DNA from 4 places in the Streptosporangium vulgare genome. Region 1 is predicted to be linked to each of the others. Evidence: riboswitches for the same ligand, from Rfam matches in the RefSeq annotation. Region 1 holds a riboswitch; each other region holds the start of a gene.
The links. A riboswitch is a leader RNA that binds a small molecule or an ion and turns the genes downstream of it on or off. The one in region 1 is predicted to bind cyclic di-AMP.
Positions count from the first base shown of each region.

Region 2: another riboswitch for cyclic di-AMP. It lies ahead of ACFFRH_RS31250 (C40 family peptidase); the one in region 1 lies ahead of ACFFRH_RS13135 (CHAP domain-containing protein).
Region 3: another riboswitch for cyclic di-AMP. It lies ahead of ACFFRH_RS33895 (C40 family peptidase); the one in region 1 lies ahead of ACFFRH_RS13135 (CHAP domain-containing protein).
Region 4: another riboswitch for cyclic di-AMP. It lies ahead of ACFFRH_RS32920 (coiled-coil domain-containing protein); the one in region 1 lies ahead of ACFFRH_RS13135 (CHAP domain-containing protein).

Region 1 is NZ_JBHMBS010000005.1:244,670-248,875, forward strand. Features, by position in the region: gene ACFFRH_RS13130 (ABC transporter substrate-binding protein) at 1-529, opposite strand, end outside; gene ACFFRH_RS13135 (CHAP domain-containing protein) at 1,050-1,742, opposite strand; cyclic di-AMP (ydaO/yuaA leader) riboswitch at 1,761-1,899, opposite strand; gene ACFFRH_RS13140 (hypothetical protein) at 2,712-3,680, shown strand; gene ACFFRH_RS13145 (DUF6716 putative glycosyltransferase) at 3,796-4,206, shown strand, end outside.
Region 2 is NZ_JBHMBS010000019.1:117,888-122,093, reverse strand. Features, by position in the region: gene ACFFRH_RS31260 (branched-chain amino acid aminotransferase) at 1-809, opposite strand, end outside; gene ACFFRH_RS31255 (3-isopropylmalate dehydrogenase) at 983-2,029, opposite strand; cyclic di-AMP (ydaO/yuaA leader) riboswitch at 2,170-2,403, shown strand; gene ACFFRH_RS31250 (C40 family peptidase) at 2,391-2,993, shown strand; gene serA (phosphoglycerate dehydrogenase) at 3,509-4,206, opposite strand, start outside.
Region 3 is NZ_JBHMBS010000023.1:85,534-89,739, reverse strand. Features, by position in the region: gene ACFFRH_RS33900 (helix-turn-helix domain-containing protein) at 322-522, shown strand; gene ACFFRH_RS33895 (C40 family peptidase) at 765-1,814, opposite strand; cyclic di-AMP (ydaO/yuaA leader) riboswitch at 1,820-1,967, opposite strand; gene ACFFRH_RS33890 (amino-acid N-acetyltransferase) at 2,403-2,957, shown strand; gene ACFFRH_RS33885 (RDD family protein) at 3,186-4,206, shown strand, end outside.
Region 4 is NZ_JBHMBS010000022.1:20,779-24,984, reverse strand. Features, by position in the region: gene ACFFRH_RS32930 (hypothetical protein) at 1-251, shown strand, start outside; gene ACFFRH_RS32925 (hypothetical protein) at 1,000-1,572, shown strand; gene ACFFRH_RS32920 (coiled-coil domain-containing protein) at 1,601-2,578, opposite strand; cyclic di-AMP (ydaO/yuaA leader) riboswitch at 2,582-2,718, opposite strand; gene galT (galactose-1-phosphate uridylyltransferase) at 2,791-3,870, opposite strand; gene ACFFRH_RS32910 (DeoR/GlpR family DNA-binding transcription regulator) at 3,867-4,206, opposite strand, start outside.

The DNA.
Region 1 (4,206 bases):
TCTCGAACAGGTCCTTGCGGTAGCACATGGTCATGCCACCGATGTCGGTGCCCACGGCGAAGAGCTTGTTGTCGGCGTTGATGCCGTTGTCCCACTTCGCCGCGGGGAAGTCGGCCTTGCGGCTGTCCAGCCCGTACTCGGCGAGGTCGGTGAAGAACTGCGGGCGGGCCTTCATGAGGCCCATCGCGCCCTCGTCCAGGGCGATGATGTCGGCCGCGCCGCTGCCCGCCTGTAGACGCTGGAGCAGTTGCGGGAGGTAGACGTCCTCGAACCGGTCGGTCAGGTTCTGGTACTTGACCTGGATGTTCGGGTGCGCCGCGTTCCACGTCTCCACGGCCTTGTCGTAGCCGAAGTTCTCGCCGCCGCCGAAGGTGTGCACGGTGATGGTCACCGGCTCGGCCGGTGCGGCGGAGCCGCCGTCCGCGGCTGTCTTGGCGGGCTCGCTGGAGCTACACGACGTGATGGCCAGGGCGGTGGCCGCCATGACCGCGACGGCGGCGAGCTTGCCGTGTCGCTTGTTGTTCAACATTCCGGACCCCTCTCAGGTGGTCGCCCGAATCATTGGGAGGCGACATCGCGGACCGGTCCCCGACAAACGCGGTCCTCGTGACGAGGTCGTTCCTCAATGTGCTTTGGGAGCGCTCCCACGAAGAGTGGACGATGGGCAACCAGGACGTCAATATGCCGAAACTCAACCGTTACATCCGGCCGTTTTAGGCGGGACTATTAGCAGCAAACCTACCCAAACGTCTCATCGAGGTGATTGGGAGCGCTCCCATCTCACGGACATACAGTCGGGGCATTTCGTGTCCGTGCGTGGCCGGGGTGCCGTCGGCAGGGCCGGGAGGGGCGCACCCGCCGGGTGCCGGCGGAAGGCTGTCAAGGGCGTGTCAGGGCGAGGGGGGCGGTAGGAACGCCCCCGGGGGCGTCGCCGGACGGAGCGACGCCCCCGGGGGCGTGTGGAGCGGGCCGCCGTTCGCCGGCGGACGGCCGTGGGGCCGGGAGGCCCGCGCCGTGGGAGGATGACGGGCGCGGGCGGCGGGGGTGGATCAGTTGGAGTAGACGGGGTAGCCGTAGCCGACGACCTGGGAGATGGGCCGGACGCGCTGCTCGACGTCGCCGTTGCCGGTGTTGCCCTCGATCGTGGTGATCGTGCCGTCTCCGTTGTCGTTCTTCACGAAGCCGACGTGGTCGATGCCGTCGATGCTCTTGCCACCGGCCCAGTCGAAGTAGACGACGGCGCCGGGGGTGGGGATGGTGCCCCAGTGCCCGTTGTTCTTGAACCACTTGGCGTGGGCCACGGTGTAGGCGTCCCAGCCCATCGTGGGGCGGATGCCGGCCATCTCGCCGACCCAGGAGACGAACATCGCGCACCAGGGGGCGTTGGCGTAGTCGTACACGTTACGGCCGCCGTCGCGGGCGAGGGTCTCCTTGGCGCGGGGGCTCGACATGTACCAGGAGTGGAACTTGGTGCCGCCGCCCTGGGCGTTCTCGCGGACGCCGATCTGCTTGGAGGCGATGTCCAGGACCTTCGCCGCGGAGACCTTGGGGAGCCTTTCGGCCGCGATCTGGAGGGGGGTCTTCGCGGCCTTGGCGTCCTGGGCCTTGGTGTCGACGGGCGGGGCGTTCACGACGCCGTGTCCGTCGGCAAGTGCGGTGCCGGTGGCGCCGGTCGCCAGGGCGACGCACGCGCCCAGGATGGCGCATGCCGCGCGGGGAGTGGAGATGAGGCGATGGGTCATGCGGGGGTTCGACTCCTTGCTTCGCTTCCATTCCGCCTACCGGGTTAGCTGACGGGTTCGGGCTGGGAAGTGCCCTACGGCGCACAGGTGCGCTGATTCACCCCAGGAACGTGGTTCCCCGGTTCCGCAGACCTCGCGGATTCGGCGGCCGTGCTCACCATCGGTGGAAGGAGCTCCGCCAGGTGGGACACGGTCGGGCAATGTGACGGCAATGCACAGACCTTGGTAGACCTAGGCAATCGCCATGAATAGGACGAAGGTACGTCAGACGGACAGACGATTACAAGTAGGACATATTGCCCTGACTTGGGAATACGTATGAACCGGGAAGGTGTTGCCGGGTGCCGCCCGGCGGGAGGGGTGAGGTGAGGCGACCCTGTCCGTGCCTCGTCCCGGTGGACGGAGGGACGGCCCTTCGAGGCCGGAATCCCCTGCCTCCGCGGCGATCCGGGTTCTCCGGACCCGCCCGCGGCCCCCGGGTCGAGGGGTGCTACGACGCGCGGGTGAGGGTCCTGGCCGGAGGCGGCGCATCCGGTCAAATGTCGAACATGTTTTCGATAGTAAAAAGTATTCGGATGGTAGGGGTTCTCCCATGGGAGGTCCGGGGCCGGTGTGCCGGATCCGGCGGCTCCAGGCTCGTGCCCGGGGGAGTTTCCCCAGCTCAGGGCGGTGATGGAGAGGGGTGAGCGGGTCTCGCCGCCCGGAGGGTAAAGCGACGCGCTCGGCGGGGTCCCGCGGCCCCGGGAAAGTAAAGGTGCCGAGTAAAGGAACACGCTTTCCCCCAGGCCCCGCCGAGCACGCGGGTAAAGACCGGACGATCATCCACAAGCGCGCGTGGTCGGCTGTTCACCCGCAGTTCCCGGGCGCTTAAGGACACCGGGTTAGGTTGTGGCAGTCGTGAACGGGTCATCGCCCGGCGTGGAGGACGGCCGAGACCACGCGCGGGATCAGGGTTCGGCCGTTGCCTGGGTGGAGTCCCCGCTGCAGATGCTCTGCGCGGTGGAGGCCCATCATGCCGGGCTGCTCGGCGCCCGCAGCCATCTCGTGCCCAGGGCGAAACTCCGCCCGCTGGCCGTGACGGGCCGCGAGCTGGGCCGTCTCACCCTGCCCAGAGGGCTGGAGCTCACCGCGGCCAGGCCGGACATGCCCCGGCCGCGCCGGGGCGAGACCTGGGTGGTGGGCGACGCCTTCTCCGGCAAGGTCCAGTTCCGCTGGCTCACCGCGCTCCCCGGCCGGATCGTGATCGTCGACGACGGTCTCGCCACCATCAGGCTCCTGGAACTGCTCACCGGCAGACTGGGAACGCCCCTGCTGAGGGCGAGGGCGAAGGTCGGAAGGCTCAGGACCGCCCTCGGCGCGGCGGCCGGGCTCAGGCTGCGCGCCGCCGCCCGCTCGGGACGGCTGTCGATCTTCACCGCGCTGCCCGTCCCTCCCGACCTGGCGAAGGCGGTACGCGCGGGGGGAGCCGAGCTGGTCACCCACGACTTCGCCTGGCTGCGGTCCCAGCCGCTGCGCGGGCCCCGTCCCGAGGAGCGCACCGTCGTCCTCGGGACCTCGCTGGTCCGCAACGGCCTGATCCACCGCGACCGCTACTTCACCTGGCTGGCCGGGCTCGGTTCGGCCGGTCCGGTGGCCTACTTCCCGCACCGCCGCGAGGATCCCGACGACCTCGCCCGGGTCGGGGAGCAGCCGGGGATCACCGTCTACGACGGCGGGACCCCCGCCGAGATGACCCTGCGCGGGCTCGCCGCCGAGCAGCGGGTGCTCAGCCTGCCCTCCACCGCGGTCACCTCCCTGCGGGTCCTGCTCTCGGCCCGGGGCGTCGCCGTGGAGACGGTGGACGTCCCCGACGAGTGGTGGACGGCCGAGGCGGTTCCCTCACTCCGCTCGCACCTGTCGAGGTTCGCCCACCACGACACGGGAGTCACCGGGTCATGACCCCGTGGCCGACGCCCGGCGGGCTCGCCGCCCGCGGGCCGCGCGCCGCGCTTCTATGCCTACGAAACCGTACGAAAACCGCGCGAAACCGGGGATTCCCCGCCGGAGGTTCTCTTTGAAGGTCCTGGCCGTGGCCGACTCCGACTCCTACCTGAAGTGGGCGGCCTGCCTGCTGAGGGACCTGCCCTCGGGCTGCGAGACGGAGCTGGCGGTCGTCCGTACCCCCATCACCCCGTCGCCGGCGCAGATCCACGCCGCCGTCGCCGGCTCGGCGGCCGACCCGCCCGTGCTCTCGGCCCGCGCGCTGCGCAGGTCCGCGGAGCGTCTGCGGCCCGACGTGGTGCTCGTCGCCTGTACGGGGCCCGTGGTGGACGTGCTGGCCGGTGAGGTGCTGGCCGGGTTGCGGCCCCGGCCGGTGTTCGTCTCTGGGCTGCCGGGCATCTCCGTGCCCGCCACCGAGAAGGCGTGGCTGTTCCGCAGCGGATGCGACCTGTTCGTGCTGCACAGCGGCCGGGAGGTCGAGGAG
Region 2 (4,206 bases), on a different contig from region 1:
TCGCGGGTGATGCCGGGCAGGAGCGTTCCGGTGAGCGCGGGGGTGAGCAGGCGGTCACCGTAGACGAAGAACAGGTTCATCCCGCCCATCTCCTCGACGTAGCGGTGCTCGCCCGCGTCGAGCCAGACCACCTGGTCACAGCCCTGCTCGACGGCCTGGCGCTGGGCCACGAAGGCCGCCGCGTAGTTGCCGCCGCACTTGGCGAAGCCGGTGCCGCCGGGGGCCGCGCGGGTGTACTCGGTGGAGAGCCAGACCGTGACGGCCTTTCCCCCGCCGAAGTAGGCCGCCGCCGGGGAGGCGATGACCATGTACTTGTAGGTCCTGGACGGGTAGTTGACACCGAGCGCCGGCTGCGTCGCGATCATGAAGGGGCGCAGGTAGAGGCTGTGTCCCGGCGTGGTCGGGACCCACTCCCGGTCGGTCTGGACGAGCAGCTCCAGCGACTCGACGAACGTCTCCTCGGGCAGCTCGGGCATCGCCATCCGCGCCGCGGAGGTGTTGAAGCGCGCGGCGTTCGCCTCCGGCCGGAAGGTCACGATCGAGCCGTTCTCCTGGCGGTAGGCCTTGAGCCCCTCGAAGAGCTCCTGCGCGTAGTGGAAGACCGACGTCGCGGGGTCGAGGCTGAGCGGGCCGTACGGCACGAGCTTGGCGTCGTGCCAGCCCTGCCCCTCGGTGTAGTCGATCGAGATCATGTGGTCGGTGAAGACCTGACCGAACCCCGGGCTCGCCAGTACCTGCTCGCGCTCTGCCGCGGTGCGAGCGTGGTCGGAGAGCTGCACGTCGAAGCTGAGCTTCTGAGCGGTGGTCATCGCACGGATCCTTCTCTTGGTGTCTGGCTTACCCTTGGGTCCATTCTGCGTCGGACCGGGTAACGGGAAACTACTCCATCCATGCCGAAAACCGGCACTGCTGGAGAAACAAAAACGCGCCTGGCGGCTCAGGTGAGCCGCCGGGCGCGTCGGGGTCGAGGAGGGCGGCTTCCTCAGCCGGCTACTCGGGCGGTGATGTCGTCGCCGATCTCACGGGTGGTCCGGCCGACTCGGCCGGCCGGCCGCTCGACCAGGTCGTCGGCGACGGCCTGCTCGACCCTGGCGGCCTCGGCGGCCAGGCCCAGGTGGTCGAGGAGCATGGCGACCGACAGGATCGTGGCGGTCGGGTCGGCCTTGCCCTGGCCCGCGATGTCGGGGGCGCTGCCGTGGACCGGCTCGAACATGCTCGGCGCGGTGCGGTCGGGGTTGACGTTGCCGCTGGCCGCCAGGCCGATGCCACCGGCGATCGCCGCGCCGATGTCGGTGAGGATGTCGCCGAAGAGGTTGTCGGTGACGATCACGTCGAAGCGCTCGGGCTGGCTGACGAAGAACATCGAGGCCGCGTCGACGTGACAGTAGTCGGTCTGGACGTCGGGGTACTCCAGGCCGACGCGGTCGAAGGTGCGGGCCCAGAGGTCACCGGCGTAGGTGAGCACGTTGGTCTTGTGGACCAGCGTCAGCTTCCTGCGGGGGCGGCCCTGCGCCTTGTCGAAGGCGTAGCGCACGACGCGCTCGACGCCGTAGGCGGTGTTCAGCGACTCCTGGGTGGCGATCTCCTGCGGCGTGCCCCGGCGCATGACGCCACCCGCCCCGGCGTACGGGCCCTCGGTGCCCTCACGGACGACGATCATGTCGATGTCCTCGGGGCGGGCCTTGCCCAGCGGCGTCTCGACGCCGGGGAAGAGCTTGACCGGCCGGAGGTTCACGTAGTGGTCGAGCTGGAAGCGGAGCTTGAGCAGCAGGTCGCGCTCCAGGACGCCCGGGGGCACGCTGGGGTCGCCGACCGCGCCGAGCAGGATCGCGTCGTATCCGCGCAGCTCTTCGAGGACCGTGTCGGGCAGGGTCTCGCCGGTCTCGTGGTAGCGCTTGGCGCCGAGGTCGTAGGTGGTGGTCTCCACCTTCGTGCCGACCGCTTCGAGGACCTTCAGTCCCTCGGTGACGACCTCGACTCCGATTCCGTCCCCGGGGATGACCGCCAGGCGAATGTTACGCGAATCCATGCAGGCACCTTACCGGTCCGTCTCGGTGATCGAACACCGGTCTCATTCCCCGGACGCATCCGCCCGGCGAGCCGCCTGATCACTTTGTCCTTCTTTGCTAGGTATTGACCGTTTCGTGAGGTTTGGTTATGGTCCTCCCATTCACATCACTGCCTAATCCGTACGGGCCCTCCCCTTACCGGGCCCGTACGGAGCCGGGGAACCACTCTTTACGGGATCTACCTGACCCCGGGAACCCCGCTCCTCCCCCGGAGCGCCGTTCCCGGCCGTCATCAGGTGGATTCCTTGGGGCGAATCAGCGCGTTCTCGCGCCGTAGGGCGGCCTCCACGCCCGAGTCCGACAGCTCACCCGGCCGGCCTTATGGAAGGAACCATCCTGTCCGGCACAGTTCTCCCCCGCGTCCTGTCCATCTCCGCATCCATGATCGTCGCCGGCGCCGCGGTGTGCGCGACCTCACCCGCCGCCCTGGCCGCCTCTCCTCCCCCCGCCCCCGGGCCCGCCGCACTCAACGCCCCCGCGCTGAAAGAGGCCCTGAAGGCCGTGGCCGTCAAGCCCGCCTGGCAGAAAGCCGTGAAGTGGGCCATGTCCAAGCGTGGAACGCCCTACGTCTGGGGCGGCACCGGCCACGGCGGATTTGATTGCTCCGGCCTGATGCTCCGCGCCTACGGCGCCGCCGGGATCAAGCTCCCCCGCGTCACCAACGACCAGTACGCCGCCTTCTCCAAGAAGATCGCCTGGAAGGATCTCAAGCCCGGTGACCTGGTCTTCTTCAGCGGCCTCGGCCACGTAGGCATGATCACAAAGCCCGGTTACATGGTTCACGCCCCGCGGACCGGCGACGTGGTCAAGGAGGAGAAACTCGACTCCTGGCGCCGCGACTCCTTCGCAGGCGCGGTGCGCCCCGACCCGCAGGGGGTTCAGCTGGCCAGGCGGGTCGAGCTCGCGACCGAGACCGGCGGATGAGACACGCCGGCGGATCACCGCCGGGAGGCCGTGGAGACCCCGGCGGCGAGAACGGGTTCAGCGGGTGGGGGCACCACCGTTGTCCCTGCGGTCCAGAGCGGTCTGGAGCGCGTCGGTGGCCTCGTTCTCGGTCTCGTCGGGACGGTTCCAGGGATACATGTCGTACATGGCGAATCTCGTCTCGGTCGCATGCCAGCAAGGAAGATGGTCGAGACTCCGGTCGGGACTCCGACCAGGCCTGATGTCGCGGGTCCGGATCACGGACCGGCGGCGGGGGCTTGGAGCCGGCACGCGCCACGACACCGCGGCGAGTCGCCGGCCTGCCCCTGTCAGGCCTCGCCGCGGCAGGTAGGAATTACGAGAACCTGGCGCATTTCATCCAGGCTACCTGGCCGCGGAAACACCGTCTCGTCCGGTGTACACACTTCTCACATGCTGAGACGAGATGTGGCCGCCGCCCCGGTCTCCGGCCCCCCCCCCGCCCCCGGGGCCGCCGGCCACATGAGCCGTTCCGGCTAGTCGGCCAGGTCGACCGATCGGCCGCTGTCGGCGCCGATCTCCGAGCCGATCTGGTCGATCACCTCGGCCGGGATGGCGGTGTCGACGGTGAGCGCGATGAGCGCCTTGCCGCCCTTGACGTCACGGGCCACCTGCATCGAGGCGATGTTGATCGAGTGGTCGCCGAGGATGCGGCCGACCACGCCGACGATGCCGGGCCGGTCGGTGTAGGTGAAGAACGACAGGTGGTCGGTCGGCTCGATCTCCATCTGGTAGCCGTTGACCTCGACGATCTTCGTGATCTGCCTCGGCCCGGACAGGGTGCCCGAGACCGAGACCGCGCGGCCGTCGGCGAGGACGCCGCGGACCGTCACGACGTTGCGCCAGTCGGGGCTCTCGGAGCTGGTGATCAGCTCGACCGACACGCCGCGGTCCTTGGCCAGCAGCGGGGCGTTGACGTAGGTGACCGAGTCCTCGACCACGTCGGTGAAGACGCCCTTGAGCGCGGCCAGCTCCAGCACGCGGACGTCGTGGGAGGCGATCTCGCCGCGCACCTCGACGTCGAGCTTGGTGGCGACCTCGCCCGCGAGGGCGGTGAACACCCGGCCGAGCTTCTCGGCGAGCGGCAGGCCCGGCTTGACGTCCTCGGCGACGGCGCCGCCCTGGACGTTGACCGCGTCCGGCACGAACTCCCCGGCGAGCGCGAGCTTCACGC
Region 3 (4,206 bases), on a different contig from region 1:
CGGTGGTTCCGGCGAAACCTTGTTCTGCCAGGACCTCGGTCACCGCAGCCAGGGGGTGCTTGCCGGCTCGTGCCTGCGCTCGATCATGACATAGCCGCAAAGGCACTGACATATCATGAGTACTTCACGTAGCGCCTGCTATGTCAATACTGGACGCACGCTATGAAGAGTGGAACTTGACGACCTTTGAACAAGGCGTTTACCGTTCCTGGCGGACGGTATTCATTTCCGGCGTCTCGCACCCGGTTTCCAGAGTGGGGGGAGTGACTCTTGATGGCATATCCAGAAGTGGATTCACGCCATGGCGACAGCCCCCTGGGCATGAGCGATATCGGTCTCAGCGACGACGACCTCGTGCTGCTGGCTGAGCTCGCCAAGGGTGTCACGGTCGATCGGGTGGGGCGTCGCCTCGACATCAGCGGCCGGACGGTCAGACGCAGGCTCAGAGGCATCTGCGACCGCATCGGCGTCGCCACGGCGATCGAGGCCGTGGCCTGGGCAGCCCGTCGCCGCCTGATCTGACACACCGCCGCGTGTCCGGCAGGTCGGGCCGGACACGCGTGCGGGCCGGACATGTGTGCGGCCCGGACACGGGTGGACGCCGATCCGATCCGGCGGACGCCCCGGCTCTGCCGTGCGCGTCCCCGATGCGACCGTGCGCGTCCCCGGTTCCGCCGTACGCGGATCCGATCGGCGATGCCGGTTCAGATGCCGTTCAGATGCCGTTTCGGACGCCGGGTTCAGGCGGCGGTTCGGGCGCCGGTTCAGGCGGCGATGCGGACGCCTCCGACGAAGGGCCGGTTGTCGATCGTGGTGATGTGGACGACGTCACCCGTCTGGGGAGCGTGGACCATCAGGCCCGCACCGATGTAGATCCCGACGTGGTGCAGGTCGCTGTAGAAGAAGACCAGGTCGCCGGGGCGCAGCTCGTTCCTGGAGACGTGGGTGCCCGCGGTCCACTGGTCGCCGGTGTAGTGCGGCAGGCTGATGCCGACCTTCTGGTAGGCCCACATGACCAGGCCGGAGCAGTCGAAGGAGTTGGGGCCCTCGGCGCCCCAGACGTACGGCTTCAGCTGCTGGGTGAGCGCCCAGCGGGTGGCCTCCGCGGCCTTGCCGCTGCCCACGATGGGCACGTTCGTCTTCACCCGGGCGCCCCTGTTGCTGACGGCCCTGGTGCGCACCTCGCTGAACAGGTCGCTCTCGACCCGGTCGACCAGCCGCTCGATCTTGGTCCGGTTGCCGTCGATCTCCGCCAGGATCTTCTTGACCTCCGCGGTCCTGGCCTTGGCGCTGGCCTGGGCCCGCTCGGCGGCCTCGATCGCCCGGCTCACCTGGGCGACCTCCTCGCTCTGCTGCTGCTGGAGCGCGTAGTTGGTGGTCGCCTGGTCGAGGAAGGTGTCGGGATCGGTGGCCTGCGTGAAGGCGAGCCCGGAGTTCAGGCCGCCCGACATGTAGGTGCTCTGGGCCAGGAGGGTGGCCTTGGTGCGACGGGACGCCAGCTCGGACTCGCTCGACGCGAGAGTCTTCTTGGCGCTCTCCGCGGCCCGCTGGGCCTGCTTGAGCTTGACCCGCTCGCCGTTGTAGCGCTCCGCGAGGACGCCGATCTCCTGCTGCAGCTTCTCCGCCTGTTTGGCCAGCTGCTGGAGGCTGGGCTCGGGGTCCGCGGTGGCCGCCACCAGCGGGGTGCCGAGGGTCAGGGTGGCGAATGCCAGGCCGACGACCGCCATGCGACGGCGCAGCCCTCGTGGCGCGCGTTCGCGGCCGCGGGCGTCGTGACCCGCGTGCTCTCCTCCGTGGTCGCGCGTGCGCTTCACCAACAGGCTCCTCTCCTCGGCCGCCTACCGGGTTAGCTGACGGGTTCGGGCCGGAGGCAGCCCTACCGGGTGCGCCGGTGGCACTCGGATTCACCCCGGAGGACGTGGTGGGTCCCCGGTTCCCCACGTGCGAGGATTCGGCGGGTCAGGCTTTTTACGTCTCTGACATCGAGCACGGAGATTAGTGCACCTATGGTTCCTGCTCAACCAGAACTGCGAATTCAGTAGAGGTTTCGCAACCGAGGTGTCACGAAAAGATCACACCTCAATATGATCAACATGGCCGTTACGCTGCCTTTGCCTCCTGTGCGACGCGTGTGACGAAGGTCTTCCCAGCTCCGGGACCGTGCCAAAGGTGAGCTACGGCACACTGGAGGCGTCGTGTACCGAGCGTGGTAAAGCGACTGCCAAGGGTCATGTGCGGCCCGCGAGCTGGGAGTTAAGGGTGAGCCGTAATTGAAGACCCGTGAGGACGTACGCTGAACGGTCATGGAGCAGCTTGCTGAGCATTCTCCCGTGCCGGTTGTTCACGCCCCCGGCGACGGGGAGCGGCGCGCCGAATCCGCGGGGGCGGAGCAGGGTTCGCCCGTGCCGGGGACGGGTTCCGAGGTCACGGTCCGCCGCGCCCGCACCCAGGACGTCCGGGCCATCAGGCGGCTCGTCGACACCTACGGCGGTGTCGGCCGGCGCCTGCTGGAGAAGGCCACCGTCACCCTGTACGAGGACGTCCAGGAGTTCTGGGTCGCCACCGACGCGGAGGGGGAGGTGATCGGCTGCGGAGCGCTCCACGTCCTCTGGGAGGATCTGGCCGAGATCCGCACCGTCGCCGTCGATCCGACCCGCAGGGGAATGGGAATCGGCCACCGGATCGTCTCCGCGCTCATTCGCACGGCCGCCGACCTGGGCCTGCGCCGGGTCTTCTGCCTGACCTTCGAGGTCGACTTCTTCGCGCGGCACGGATTTCGGGAGATCCAGGGCACACCCGTCGCCCCGGAGGTCTACGCCGAGCTTCTCGCCTCCTACGACGAGGGTGTGGCGGAGTTCCTCGATCTGGAACACGTCAAGCCCAACACCTTGGGAAACACCCGGATGCTGCTGCATCTGACACGCGAGCCCGACTCTGATGACTTTAGAGCTGACTGATCGGAAAGGTGACTGTTGATACCTATGTCGATACCTTGTGCAGCAGCATGCATGTGCGTCTGACATTTGCCACATGCGCAGTCTAAGTGAGGTGACGCGGTGAGCACCGGACAGCCGCCGTATCCACAGGATGATCCCGACCGCGATCGCACACCGTCGGGACAGCCGGATTACGGACAGCACAACGCGGGTCGAGGCCCTGGCGGACTCGACCCCGACGTGACAGTCGTGGGGTACAGGTCGGAGGCCTCACAGCCGAACACCGGCCCAGGGCAGAGCCAGCCCGGATACGGGCAGCAGGGCTACGGCCAGCAGCCCGAATACGGCCAGCAGGGCGGGTACGGCCAGCAGCCCGGCTACGGCCAGCAGGGCGGGACCGGCGCGTACGGTCAGCAGCCCGGCTACGGCCAGCAGCCCGACTACGGGCAGCAGCAGCCCCAGCCCGGTTACGGCCAGCAGCAGGGGTACGGCCAGCAGGGCGGGACCGGCGCGTACGGTCAGCAGCCCGGCTACGGTCAGCAGTCCTCCCACGAGCAGCAGGGCTACGGCCAGCAGGGTGGGTACGGTCAGCAGCCGGGTTATGGCCAGCAGCAGCCCGGCTACGGCCAGCAGCCCGACTACGGGCAGCAGCAGCCCCAGCCCGGTTACGGCCAGCAGCCCGACTACGGGCAGCAGCAGTACGGGCAGCAGGGCTACGGTCAGCAGCCCGACTACGGGCAGCAGGGCTACGGCCAGCAGCAGCCCGCGTACGGCCAGCAGGGTTACGGCCAGCCGTACGGCGGCCCCCCCGGGGCCCCCGCCCCGCTCGCCGAGTGGTGGCAGCGCCTGGTGGCGAGGATCATCGACGGGGTCATCCTGGTGATCCCGATGTTGATCATCACCGCGGTGCTGACCGCCGTCATCGTGACGCAGGCGAGCTTCAACACGGAGACGGGCGCCTTCACGGAGCCGGGTGGCGTATTCCTCGCCAGCCTGCTCACCGCCCTGATCACCGGGGCGATCTACGTGGCCTACGAGTTCTTCATGCTCACCCGGGGCGGCCAGACGGTCGGCAAGATGGTCATGGGCATCAAGGTCGTGCCGGTCGGCGGCGCCCTGCCGCCCGGCGGGCTCAGCTCCGACGTGGCGCTCAAGCGCGCCGGAGTGCTCTTCGGCCCGCAGTTCCTGAGCTGGGTTCCGTTCTTGAACTACGCGGCCAATATCTTCTCCCTCGTGAACGTGCTGTGGCTGCTGTGGGACAAGCCGCTGC
Region 4 (4,206 bases), on a different contig from region 1:
CCACAAGTTTGACCCAAGTCATCGAGATCGGCCAGGGCAGATCGGGCGAAGGTTCGCGGATGGGGCTGACCAGCCGGATTTTCCCGGGCCCTGCTGCGCGGGGCACGCCGGTGGACACCGGGAAAACCCCGCCGACGCACCTCGAAACGCTCGCCGACCTTGGACCGGAGCGGCGAGACGGCCCGCCTCCACGAGGGCCGGCACGCATCCGCCAGATCGGCCCGCCGCAGCACTGGGGCATCGAGATCTGATCCGCCATGACGACCGACCTACGGTGGAGCCGACCGAGGGGCAGGGGCGGGTTCTCCTGGTGGGGCCTCCCCGCTCTCGACCCGATGCCTGGCTCGGGGAGCGAACGATGACCGTGCGGCAGACTCTCGTGGCAGCGGCCATACGGAGAGCCTTGACCGCAGCTGGAGTCCTTCACGAACAGGCGGCGTCCTCAGTTTGATCGACTTTCCGGGCCGTACGCCGACGCCGAGGGAATCGCCGGCGGGATTCGTTACCGTCTGCGTACCGGCGCACGTCCGGCGCCGTAGCGGCGAACCGCCGCCGCAGGTGATCGGATGCGCGCCTGTGTCCCTTTCGGTGAGCAGCTGTCAACCTCTGACGGCACTTTTCATTGGCCATATGGAATCCGATGATCTCCAGTACGCGAAAAGTTGATAAATGAAGCTGATTTAAGCCGATCAACGGTCCCGCGCCGCAGCAGACGTACACCGCTGCCCCGACGGCGCGCATGGACGATGTGCCGACCTTCGGTCGGTGACCACGGCGCAAACCCTCTGCTCGCTCCGCGAATTCGGTGGTGACGGAACCCTTCTTCCCGCTACTGAAAAGGATCTTTAGATAGGGGCGCGACACGTGTGATGGCCCCTCTGTTTTCACACATGTGTTCGAAAGGATCGAGTGAATCCATCACGAACAGCCTCCGGCTCACCCAGCCGGACGCGCCGTCGCGCTGCCCTGATCGCGGCCCTGACCATGCCGCTCTCGTTGATGAGCGCGCCCGCGATCGCCCAGGACCCCACGCCGCCACCCCCTACGATTCCCGCTCCCACGACCCCGCCGAGCGCCCCCGCCACGCCCACCGGCAAAGCGCTGGCGCAGGCCAAGAAGGACAACCGGCGCATCGAGATCGAGTCACTGCGCTCGGAACGCGCCACCTACTACGCCAACCCCGACGGCAAGATCTTGCGGATGGAGCAGTACCTGGAGCCCGTCCGGGTCAAGAACGCAGGCGGCGACGGCTTCACCCCGGTCGACACCACCCTCGTCGAGGCAGACGGAATCATCAAGCCCAAAGCGGCCGAAGGCGGCCTGACGCTGTCCGCCGGCGGCAACACCGAAGCGATCAAGAGCAAGACCGGTGACATCGCCGCCCAGATCGACGCTCCGCGCACCCTGCCCAAGCCCACGCTCAACGGCAGCACCGCTACCTACCCCGGCTTCACCCTGCGGACCTACACGCACCTCATGCCGTCCAGCGAGGACCGCATGCGCAAGGCGATCGACGGCGCCTGGGGGAGTGCCGCGGATCCCGGGATGTGCCCTGAGAGGGGCGTCCGGTAGAGAAATCGCAGGTCAGCGCCTCGTGGCACTAGTACATCGAGATGTGCGGATGGTCGAAGTGGTTGGCCGTGATGCCGCCGCGGTTGGACATGAAGCGCCAGCCGGAGCCGTGGTTGATGCGCTGGCGCCAGATCACGTACTTCACGCCGAGCCTGGCCTTGTTCTTGATGGCCCAGGCGGCGATCTCGTCGCCCAGCGCGATGTTGGCGGCCGAGGGCATCGTGCCGCCGGTGCTCATCATGAAGTCGCAGGCGCGGCCCAGGGGGTGCTCGCCGCCGTCGTTGGCGGACCGGTAGCAGCCGACGGAGTACGGCAGGCTGAAGCGCCGCATGACGGCGTCGCGCATGATCCGGGTGCGGTCGGTGATGTTGTCGGCACCGGTGGGCAGCTGCGGGGCCCAGCTGCCGTCGGAGCGGCGGCCGGAACCGGTGGGGGCGAGCCGGTCGAGCTTGTCCTTGACGTCCCGGATCACGTCCTCGGCCTTCTCGCGCTGCTCCTCCACCTCCTTGGCCTCGTCGCGGATCTCGTCGGTGAGCCTGGACGCCGTCTCCGAGGCCTTCTTCCTGCGTTCGAGGCTTCCGGCGAAGCCCTCCAGGTAGGCGCTCTGCTGGGCGGTGAGCTGCTCCATCACCGCGGCGGCGCCCATGTCGCCGGAGAACATCAGCGCGGGCAGCCCTCCGCTGCTGCTGGTCTGGTAGCGGAGCTGGACGATGGAGTCGACCTGCCTCTTGGCCTCGACGTAGGTCTCCTCGGCCTTGTCCAGGTTCTGCTTGGCGACGGCCTCGGCCTTCTGCGCCTTCCTGAGAGACTCGCGTTTGGCCGCGTAGGTCTCGATCAGCCCGTCGAGTTTCTTGCCGAGTTTGGCCAGGTCGGCGCGGAGCTTGGCCTCGGTCGGCTTGGGTTCCGCGATTCCCGCGGTGGGGGCACCGATGGTGAACGCCGCGATCGAGCTCAGACAGAGGACCAGAGCGGCATGCCGACGGAACGTGGGGGACGGGGCCGCCACGAACTCTCCTCTCCTTACGCCTACCGGGTTAGCTGACGGGTTCGGGCTGGAGGAAGCCCTTCCACCGAAGTGGTTTCACCCCAGGTGCGGTGGTTCCCCGGCTCCCGGGCAAGGTGCCCGGGATTAGGCAAATCAGCGTTTAAAGCTGATGTGGGAAGGATAGTAGTGGTAAACAGCAGGTCATGCGACCTCAAGCCGAGACCGAGCGGTAATCAGTTCGTGACAACGGAGCGCAGAAGGTGTGCTGTCCCCTCGGGTGACACGTCGTTCACGAAGGCGCCCATGGCCGACTCCGACCCCGCGAGGTATTTCAGCTTGTCCGGCGCGCGGCGGATGCTGAACAGCTCCATGTGCGCGTACGACAGGTCGCGGCCGGTGGAGACCGGCGCCTGGTGCCAGGCCGCGATGTACGGCATGGGCACGCCGAACAGCCCGTCGAGGCGGCGGAGCACGTCGGTGTAGAGGGGGCCGAACGCCGCGCGCTCCTCGGCCTCCAGCGCGACCAGGTCGGGGACCTGGCGGTGCGGGTAGAGGTGCACCTCCACGGGCCAGCGCGCCGCGGCCGGGACGAACGCCGTCCAGTGCTCGTTCGAGCCCACCACCCGGACCCCGGCCTCCCGCTCCGCGGCCAGGACGTCGGCGAACAGGTTGCCGCCGGTCCGCTCCCGGTGGCGCCCGGCCGCCCCGAGGGTGAGCCTGGTGCGCGGGGTCACGTAGGGGTACGCGTAGATCTGGCCGTGCGGGTGGGCCAGGGTGATGCCGATCTCCGCCCCCCGGTTCTCGAAACAGAACACCTGCTCCACGCCGGGCGTCGCCGACAGCTCCGCCGTACGGTCGACCCAGGCCTCCATGACCAGCTCGACCTGCTCGGGGGAGAGCCGCGAGAACGAGGAGTCGTGCTCGGAGGTGAAGCAGACCACCTCGCACCTGCCGATCCCCGGACGGACCTCGCTCAGCCCGCCGATCTCCCGGTGTTCGCCCGGCTGGGCGGAGAACGACGGGAACCGGTTCTCGAAGACCACCACGTCGTAGTCGGAGGAGGGCACCTCGGTGAGGTTGCCGGGAGTGGAGGGGCAGAGCGGGCACTCGCTGGCCGGGGGCAGGAAGGTGCGGCCCTGGCGGTGCCCGGCCACCGCGATCCACTCCTCGGTGAGCGGGTCGTAGCGCAGCTCGGAGGCCGCGGGGCGGGGCGGCAGGTCACGCTGGTCGACCGCCCCGCGGTCGGCGTCGTCGCGCCGGTCGAAGTAGATGAGCTCCCGGCCGTCGGCCAGGTGGGTGATCGTGCGTTTCATCGGCCGGCGATCTCGCTCTCTCGCTGGGGTTCCGTGATGATCAGCTCGCCCACCGAGGCGGCGAGCTCCTCGCGGGCCTCCTCGGTCAGGCCGGAGTCGGTGACCACGATGTGGGCCTCGGCCAGCTGGGCGATCGTGCTGATGCCGACCGTGCCCCACTTGGTGTGGTCGGCGAGCACCACCAGGCGGTGCGCGGAGGCGACCAGCTCGCGGTTGGTCTCGGCCTCCAGCAGGTTGGGGGTGGTGAACCCGGCGCGGGCGCTCATCCCGTGCACGCCGAGGAAGAGGGTGTCGACGTGGAGCCCGCGGATCGCCGAGACCGCGACCGGGCCGACC